DNA from 2 places in the Kocuria sabuli genome. Region 1 is predicted to be linked to the other one. Evidence: riboswitches for the same ligand, from Rfam matches in the RefSeq annotation. Region 1 holds a riboswitch; the other holds the start of a gene.
What was found. A riboswitch is a leader RNA that binds a small molecule or an ion and turns the genes downstream of it on or off. The one in region 1 is predicted to bind S-adenosylmethionine.

Region 1 (4,655 bases):
CGCGGCGGCCATGATCGGGTCCAGCCCGGACCAGGCGTCCACCTGGCCGTTCTCCAGGGCCGAGCGGCCGTCGGCGTGCTGGAGGTTCTGGATCGTGACGTCCGCCGGGTCCACGCCGCCCTGCTCGAGGGCCTGGAGCAGGAAGAAGTAGGGGTCGGTGCCCTTGGTGGCCGCCACGGTCCGGCCCTCGAGGTCGGCCACGGACGCCACCCCGGTGTCCGGGGTGGTCACGAGCGCGGACCACTCCGGCTGCGAGTAGAGGTCGACGACCTTGATCGGGGTGTCGTTGCTGCGGGCCAGCAGGGCGGCGGAGCCGGCGGTGGAGCCGATGTCGACGGCCTCCGCGCGCAGCGCCTCGTTCGCCTTGTTCGAACCCGCGGACTGCACCCACTCGACCGTGGTGCCCTCCTCGGCGAAGGCGGCCTCGAGCCAACCCTTCTCCTTGATGACGACGGAGAGCGGGTTGTAGGTGGCCCAGTCGACCACGACGGTGTCGTCGCCGCCGGCCTCGGCCTCGCCGGAGCCCTCACCCGCCATGCACCCGGTCAGGGTCAGGGCGAGAACGGCCGTGAGGGCGGGGATCGCGCGGGCGGAGCGCGGGGAGAGCGGCATGGTGGGGCCTTTCGTGGTGGGGCGGAGTGCGGCGCGGGGTCGTCGTCGTGCCCGGCGGGCGGGGACGGCCGGGGTCAGCGGGCCGCGGGGTGGTGGGCGTCGACGCCCAGGTGGCCGAGCAGCTGCACCCGCAGCCCGGCGAGGACCTCGGAGGCGCGGTCGCGGGGGCGCTCGCCGGGGACGGAGAGCACCGTGCTGATCGAGGCGGGGGCGGTCGGGCCGGTGCGGCCCAGGACGACCACCCGGTCCGCGAGCTGCAGCGCCTCGTCGACGTCGTGGGTCACGAGCAGGACGGTGGTCGGCTGGGCCGCGTGGACGGTGAGCAGGAGGTCCTGCATCTGCATCCGGGTCAGGGCGTCGAGCGCGCCGAACGGCTCGTCGAGGAGCAGCACCCCGGGGTTGCGGGCCAGCGCCCGGGCCAGCGACGCGCGCTGGGCCATGCCGCCCGAGATCGCCCGGGGACGGTGACCGGCGTGCGCGGTCAGCCCGACCAGGCGCAGCAGGTCGTCGATCACGGCGTCGCCCTCGGCCCGGCTCAGCCCGGAGGGCAGACCCAGGCGGACGTTCTCGCGCACGGAGCGCCACGGCAGCAGCCGGGGCTCCTGGAAGGCGACGGCGCAGCGCGGGTCGATCCCGGAGACGGGCGTGCCGTCGATGAGCACCCGGCCCGCCGAGGCGGTGTCCAGGCCGGCCGCGGCCCGCAGCAGCGTGGACTTGCCGCACCCCGAGGGCCCCAGGATCGCCACGACCTCGCCGGGCCGGGCCGTGACGTCGACGTCGTGCAGGACGTGGTGGGCCTGCCCGCCCGACGGGAACGCCTTGCCGACGTGTTCGAAGGCCACCGAGAAGGCGCGCTTGCGGGAGACCGGTGCGGTGGCGGTGGACGGTGCAGAGCCCAGCAGAGACGTGCCCATGATCAACTCCATCGGTCCTGGCATTAGCACCTCGCACGGGGAGTCGGACGGATCCGTGCCGGTTGCTGCGACGTCGACGAGCCAGGTCTCTCAGCCGCTCCGGATGGTTACCGGCCCCATTGAACGTGCTCCCCGGGGTGCCTGGCAAATCCCGCCGGGCGCCCGCGCGGAGCTGCTGCCGCTCCTCGGCCGGCGTCCCCGGCCGGCGGGAGACTGTCCGGAGGAGCGGCTCGGGTGCCAGGATGGGTCCATGAGCCGCAACGACCCCGCCGTGATCGACCGCCTGATGACGCAGCCCGGCCGGTGGGCCGTCGTGGGGCTGACCGGCAACACCGCCCGCACCGCGCACCCGGTGGCGGCGCGGATCCGCGACGACCTCGGCATGACGATCGTCCCCGTCAACCCGAAGGGCAAGGCGGTCCACGGCGAGCCCGGGTTCCGCACCCTCGCCGAGGTCCCGCAGCCCGTCGACGTGGTGGACTGCTTCGTCAACTCCCGCCGGGTCGGCGCGGTCGTGGACCAGGCCGTCGCCGCCGGCGCGAAGGCCGTGTGGCTGCAGCTGGGCGTCGTGGACCACGACGCCGCGGCCCGGGCCGCCGCCGCCGGACTCGACGTGGTCATGGACACCTGCCCGCTGATCGAGCTCCGGGCGCGGCTGCAGCGGGGCTGGACGCTGGACCCGCGGCGCACCCCGCCCCTCGCTCCGCCCGCCTGAGCCGCTCCGCTCCCGGCTCCTCCCGGGCCGGATCCTCCGGGCGCGGTCCGGTGTGACGCAGGTTGCACCGCCCGCGGTGCGAGCCGCTAAGCTGGTCCGCGACGACGATGACGAGACCCGACGCGAAGCTCTGGCTGGTCGGGCGGCAACCCTCTCCCGTAGCGGGGTGCCCCAGATGAACATCGGGCCGCGGCGCACACGCCTCGTGGCAAGTACGGCGCCCACCAGTGCGTCGGACCCGCGAGCAGGTCCCCAGGACGCACGGGCGCGGGTCGTCAGCGATCCGGGAGGACCACCCATGAGCAAGCGCATCGCCCTCAACGCCTTCGACATGAGCTGCGTCGGCCACCAGGCCCCCGGCCTGTGGAAGCACCCGCGCTCGCGGGCCGACGAGTACAACACCCTCGAGTACTGGACGGACGTCGCCCAGGTCCTGGAGCGGGGCCTGTTCGACGCGATGTTCCTCGCGGACGTCGTCGGGTACTACGACGTGTACCAGAACTCCGCGGCGCCGGTGATCAAGGACGCCACCCAGATCCCGGTCAACGACCCCTTCATGCAGATCTCCGCGATGGCGGCCGTGACGAAGCACCTGGGCTTCGGGGTGACCAGCGCGATCACCTACGAGCAGCCGTACCCGCTGGCCCGGAAGTTCGCGACCCTCGACCACCTGACGAAGGGCCGGATGGGCTTCAACGTGGTGACGTCCTACCTGAAGTCCGCCGCCGAGAACCACGGGCTGACGGAGCAGATCTCCCACGACGAGCGCTACGAGATCGCCGAGGAGTTCATGGAGGTCTGCTACAAGCTGTGGGAGGGCTCCTGGGAGGACGGCGCGGTCAAGCGCGACCGGGCCAACGGGGTCTTCGCCGATCCCTCCCTCGTGCACCCCATCCAGCACCACGGCAAGTACTTCGACGTCCCCGGCATCGGGCTGACCGAGCCGTCCCCGCAGCGCACCCCGCTGATCTTCCAGGCCGGAGCCTCCTCCCGCGGACGCGCGTTCGCCGGCCGCCACGCGGAGGCGGTGTTCGTGGGCGGCATCCGCCCGGACCTCACCCGCGTGGTGACCGACAAGCTGCGCGACGAGGCGCAGGCCCAGGGCCGGGACCGGGACGACCTCAAGATCTTCGCCATGCTGCACGTGATCGTCGACGAGACGGACGCGAAGGCCGAGCAGAAGCGCCGCGACTACGAGCGGTACGCGGACGCCGACGGCGCGCTGGGCCTCGTGGGCGGCTGGTCCGGCGTGGACCTGGGCCGGTACGACGAGGACGACGTCCTGGAGTACATCAAGACCGACTCGATCCAGTCCTTCCTGACCCCCTTCACCACGGCCGATCCCCACAAGAAGTGGACGGTCAGGGAGGTCGCGAAGCACATCTCGATGGGTGGCATGGGCGTGCCGATCGTCGGCTCCCCGCAGACCGTGGCCGACGAGCTCGAGCGGTGGATCGACGACGGCGGGCTGGACGGCATCAATCTCGCCTACCACGTCTCCCCGGGCTCGTTCGAGGACTTCGTGGAGTGGGTCGTGCCGGAGCTGCAGAAGCGCGGCCGCTACCGCACCGCGTACGAGGGCACCACGCTGCGCGAGAACGTCTACGGCGCCGGACGGACCAAGGTGCTGGACACCCACCCGGCCGCGAGGTACCGGGGCGCCTACGCGGGCAGGGCCTCCGCGGCGGACACGCCCGCCCGCGTGCCCACGTCCTGAGCCGTTCCCCGGTCCGCGCCAGACTTCTCGCGCGGCGGTCTTGGACCTGGCGCGGGAGAGCAGTACGCTAATAGTACAAAGCATGCTTTCCATGACCGTCCGCCATTCCGGGATCCGCGACCCGGGTCACCGCAGACACGAAGGAAGCGAGGCACGACCATGACGACTCCCGCCGCACGGCCGGACCGCCGCACCAACCACCGCTCGCCCGTCCAGACGGCAGCCCTGCTCTACGGGGCCGTCTTCCTGCTCGTGGGCCTCGCCGGGTTCATCCCCGGCATCACCACGAACTACGACCAGCTCATGGTCGCCGGCCACGAGTCCGAGGCGATGCTGATGGGCATCTTCCAGGTCTCCTGGCTGCACAACATCGTCCACCTGCTCTACGGCGTCGCCGGCATCGCCCTGTCCCGCTCCGGCTCCGGCGCCCGCAACTTCCTGCTGTGGGGCGGCCTGGTCTACCTCGTCCTGTGGATCTACGGCCTGCTCGTGGGGCACGAGTCGCAGGCGAACTTCGTCCCCCTGAACAGCGCCGACAACTGGCTGCACCTGTTCCTGGGCGTGACCATGGTGGCCCTGTCCTTCCTGCGCCGCGACACCCGCGACCGCAACACCACCGGCCCCGCCTACTGACCCGGCCGGCCCACCGCGCCGCACGATGACGACGGCTCCCCCACCTCGGTGGGGGAGCCGTCGT
Region 2 (4,655 bases), on a different contig from region 1:
ACGAGCAGCTGCGGGCGCTCGGCGGCGGCGGTGAGGGCCGTGTAGGCCCCGCGCACGGCCGCGGCGACCTGCTCCGCGGGCACGTCCTGGTCGGCCACGAGGGCCGGCTCCTCCAGCTGCACCCACTCGGCGCCGGCCGCGGCGAGTTCGCTCAGCAGCTGGGCGTACACCGGGAGCACGTCGCCGAGGCGCTGCAGCGGATCGAAGCCGGCGGGGGCGTCGTCGTCGGCCTTGGCCAGGAGGAGGAGGGAGACGGGGCCGACGAGCACGGGGCGGACGGTGAACCCGTGCTCGGCGGCGCGGCGCACGTCGGCCACGAGCCGGCCGGCGGAGGCGGTGAAGGGGGTCGTGGGGCCGATCTCGGGGACGAGGTAGTGGTAGTTGGTGTCGAACCACTTGGTCATCTCCAGCGGCGCCCGGCCGGCGTCGCCACGGGCCAGGACGAAGCCGGCGTCGAGGTCCAGCCGGCCCTCCGCGTCGGCCAGGTCGGCGAAGCGGGTGGGCACCGCGCCGAGGGCCACGGTGGTGTCGAGGACCTGGTCGTAGAGGGCGAACTCGGCCGGCAGGGACGAGTCGTCCGCGCCGAGGCCCAGCTCCACGAGCCGCCGGTAGGTGGCCAGCTGCAGCTCGGCGGCCGTCGTCTCGAGCTCCTCGCGGGTCGAGCGTCCGGCCCAGTAGGACTCGAGGGCCTTCTTCAGCTCGCGGCGCCGGCCGATCCGGGGGTAGCCGGTGATGGTGGCGGCGGGGAAGGGGGCGGCGGGGGTGGTCGTGCTCATGGGTGTGCTCCTGGGACGTGTGCGGAAGGGCGTTCGGGACGGTGCTCGGGCAGAACGGGGCGGACGGTGGCGCCCGCTGCTCAGGCGGGCAGCAGGTCGGGCAGTGCCGCCGGCTCGTAGGGGACGCGCGGCAGGTCCACGCACTCCAGCAGGTCCAGCGCGGCCCGGTGCTCGTTGAAGGTGTAGAGGTGCAGCCCGGGCGCTCCGGCGTCCAGGGCCGCGCGGGCGAGCCGGGTCGCGAACGCGACGCCCGCCCGGTGCCGCTCGGCGGGCCCGGCGGCGTCCTCGAGGGCGGCGGCCAGGCCCGGGTGGGGCCGGAGCCCGGCGAGCCGGCACAGCGTGGCCAGCCGCCGCGGCTCCGTGACGGGCATGATCCCCGGCACGATCGGGATCGTCACCCCGGCCGCCCGGGCGGCCGCCACGAGACGCTCGTAGCGCTGCGGGCGGAAGTAGACCTGCGTGATGGCGAAGTCCGCGCCGGCGCGCTGCTTGGCCAGCAGCGCCTCGATGTCGTGCCGGAAGGACGGGGACTCCGGGTGCCGGGTCGGATAGGCGGCCACGCCCACGGCGAGCCGGCCGCCGGCGAGGGACGCGGTGTGGCGCTGCTCGACCTCGCGCACCAGCTCCACGAGGTCCCCGGCGTGGGTCAGCTCGCCGGGCTCCGCGCCCGGCTCCAGGTCACCGCGCAGGGCCAGGACGCCCCGGACGCCGCGGTGCACGAGGGAGGTCACGGTCTCCTCCAGCTCGGCCCGCGTGCTGCCCACGCACGTCAGGTGCGCCAGGGGCCGCAGACCGGTGCGGGCCACGAGGTGGTCGAGCAGGGCCAGCGACCCGGCCCGGCGCGGGGCGTCCCCGCTGTAGGTGACGGCGACGTGGTCGGGGCGGGTGGCCTCGAGCTCCTCGATGGTCCGCAGCAGCGCCTCGGCGCTCGCCGAGCAGCGCGGTGGGTAGAGCTCGTAGGACAGCGACGGCGGTGGCGCCGTCCGGTCGGGTGGTCGTCTCACAGAACCTCCTGGGGTCACCCCGAGGGAGGGCGCCGACCGTCCCGGGGTGGACCCGGGAGGCTGCGACAGCTCCATCGGTCCTGGCGGGAGCACCGTTCCGCGCACCCCGTGGGGCTGCGGATGGTTGCTGCGGCGTCGACGAGCCAGGTCTCTCGGCCGCTCTGGATAGATGCAAGGCCCATTCCAGCGGGTCGCCCGGCCGGGTGCCAAGCCCGGCGGCCCGGAAGACGCCGGTGCGCGTACTGTGACGCGGACGACGTCATGCGGCGCAACATCGACGCCGGGCGCCGCGCACCCCGTGCGCCCCGCGGGGTGCAACAGTTTCGGCGCCGCGGGCGCCCGCGCCCATAATGAACGTGCCCAGCCCCCGAGGACCTCAGGAACGAGAGCCCATGCCCCCCACACCCCGCATCGTGGCCGTCGTGCCGTGCCACAACGAGGAGGCCGCGATCGCGAAGGTCGTCACCGACCTGCACGCCACGGTCCCCGGCATCGAGGTCCACGTCTACGACAACTGCTCGACCGACGGCACCGTCGAGGCCGCCCGGCGGGCCGGTGCCCACGTCCGGCGCGAGGAGGAGAAGGGCAAGGGCAACGTGGTCCGGCGGGCCTTCGCGGACCTCGACGCCGACGTCTACGTCCTCATCGACGGCGACGACACCTACGACGTGGCCGACGCGCCCCGGATGATCGAGACGCTGCTGGCGGGCCCCTACGACCACGTGCTGGGCGTGCGCCGGCAGGTCAGCGGCACCGCCTACCGGGCGGGCCACGAGTCCGGCAACCGGTTCTTCAACACCCTCGTCACCTTCGCCTTCCGCCGCCCGGTCAGCGACATGCTCAGCGGCTACCGGGTGTTCTCGCGGCGCTTCGTGAAGTCCTTCCCCGCGCTGTCCCGGGAGTTCGAGATCGAGACCGAGCTGACCGTGCACGCCGTCAACGCCCGCGTGCCGCAGACCGAGGTCGAGGTCGGCTTCCGGGACCGGGCCGAGGGCAGCGAGAGCAAGCTGCGCACCTACCACGACGGCTTCCGGATCCTGGGCATCTTCGGGCAGCTGCTCTTCCACGAGCGGCCGTTCCTCGTCACCGGCGCCGTCTCGCTCGCGCTGTTCCTGCTCGGACTGGTCCTCGGCCTGCCCGTCGTGGTGGAGTTCGCGGGCACCGGGCTCGTGCCCCGCTTCCCGACGGCGTTCCTCGCCGCGTCCCTCGTGCTCCTGGCCGGGGTGTTCCTGCTGATGGGCGTCCTGCTGCACGGGCAGGCGAAGATCCGCCGGGAGACCTCCCGGCTGTTCTACCTGTGCCTGCCGGCCCCTCCGTGGAGCGGCGGGGACCACCCCCGCCGCTCTGCGCCCCCCGCCGGGGACGAGCGCCGGTGGGCCCGGTGAGCGGGGAGCGGACGGGCGGGCGCCTGGCCCCGCTGCGCCCCTGGTTCCAGGGCCTCGGCATGCTCCTGGTCCTGCAGTTCGCCCTGTTCGGGCTGCTGGTGCTGGGCCAGGCCGTGCCGGACCGGCCGATCGTCGAGAACCTCCTGACGGCGGTCGAGGACGGCACCTACGGCCCCCTCGGGGTGGCCGACCGGATGGGCACCCCCGCGGACACCTTCACGGAGTGCGTGGTGGCGGGCACGGGCCTGGGCGCGTCCCCGGAGGAGTCGGCGTTCAGCCGGGCCGTCCGGATGCCCCGGATCGCCACCTGCGGCGGCGGCCCGGAGCAGCTGCGGGCGATCTCCGAGGGCGCCGTGCTCGCGGACAACGACTACTTCAAGTACTGGGCCGGCTACACCGTGCTCACCCGCCCCGTGCTGGCCCTGGCGGGCCTCGAGGGCCTGCGGATCGTCTCGGGCACCCTCATGGTGGTCGCCCTGGCCGGGGCGTTCCTCGCGGTGCGCGCCCGGACCTCCACCGCCGTGGGACTGGCACTCGTCCTGCCGTACGTCGCGGGGACGAACCTGCTCTCCACCCCGTCGACGTCCTTCAGCCAGTCGATCTCCATCGCCTTCATCTTCCTGTCCGTGATCCTCTCCGCGGCCGGGGCCGGCCGCTCGCCCCGGCTCGGCTACGCAGGAGTGGGCCTGGGCGCCGCGCTCTTCTGCTTCGTCGACCTCCTGACCACCCCCGCCGTGCCCTGGGCGATGTCCGCCTTCGCCGTCGGCGCCGTGACGTGGTTCCGCCGCCGCGAGCTGGGGACGACCTTCCTGGCGGTGCTCCTGAGCGGGATCGTGTGGCCGGTGGCCTTCGCCGTCACCTGGGCCTCGCGGTGGGTCATCGCCGGGGCCTTCCTGGGCTTCCCGAACACCGTGGAGGTGGTCCGGCGGAACGTCGGGTTCCGGACCGGGGGCGAGCACGTGAACGTCTCCGACGCCTTCGGCGCGGGCCTGCGCGTCAACGCCTCCTACTGGTGGAACGCGGTGCCCACCGCGGAGCTCGTGCTGGCCGGCTGCGTGCTGGCCGCCGCGGCGGGACTGCTCCTGGCGCTGCGGCGCGGCGGGCCGTCCCGGTGGGCGGTCGCGCTCGTCCTGGCCCTGCCCGCGGCCGTGGTGCCCGTCTGGTACGCCGTGCTCAGCAACCACTCCCAGATCCACGCGCTCTTCGTCAACCGCGGGGTGCCGGCCGCGCTCGCCGTCGTGACCGCCGCCTGCCTGGTCGCCGCCGCGCTGCCGCGCCCGGAGCCCGCCGCGCCCGCGGAGGTGGAGCGCGAGGACTCCGTGCCCCCGGACGAGGACACGGCCGCCCGTCACGATCCGGTCTCGGAGGTTGCCGCGCCCACCCGCGCGACGTAGCCTTGAACAACCAAGAGGTTGATCAAGGAATCAGTTGACAAACACCGTGGGCCCCGACGACGACCTGCTCGACAAGGCCTTCCTGGCGCTCGCCGA

Region 2: linked by a shared signal. The riboswitch ahead of RE027_RS08770 (methylenetetrahydrofolate reductase) and the one ahead of RE027_RS15565 (ABC transporter ATP-binding protein) in region 1 are both predicted to bind S-adenosylmethionine.

The regions. Positions count from the first base shown of each region.
Region 1 is NZ_JAVHZE010000020.1:51,960-56,614, reverse strand. Features, by position in the region: gene RE027_RS15570 (aliphatic sulfonate ABC transporter substrate-binding protein) at 1-612, opposite strand, end outside; gene RE027_RS15565 (ABC transporter ATP-binding protein) at 687-1,526, opposite strand; SAM riboswitch class I at 1,532-1,636, opposite strand; gene RE027_RS15560 (CoA-binding protein) at 1,777-2,241, shown strand; SAM riboswitch class IV at 2,348-2,462, shown strand; gene RE027_RS15555 (LLM class flavin-dependent oxidoreductase) at 2,540-3,958, shown strand; gene RE027_RS15550 (DUF4383 domain-containing protein) at 4,118-4,591, shown strand.
Region 2 is NZ_JAVHZE010000007.1:2,757-7,411, reverse strand. Features, by position in the region: gene metE (5-methyltetrahydropteroyltriglutamate--homocysteine S-methyltransferase) at 1-776, opposite strand, end outside; gene RE027_RS08770 (methylenetetrahydrofolate reductase) at 857-1,780, opposite strand; SAM riboswitch class I at 1,849-1,952, opposite strand; gene RE027_RS08765 (glycosyltransferase) at 2,173-3,165, shown strand; gene RE027_RS08760 (hypothetical protein) at 3,162-4,559, shown strand; gene RE027_RS08755 (ArsR/SmtB family transcription factor) at 4,606-4,655, shown strand, end outside.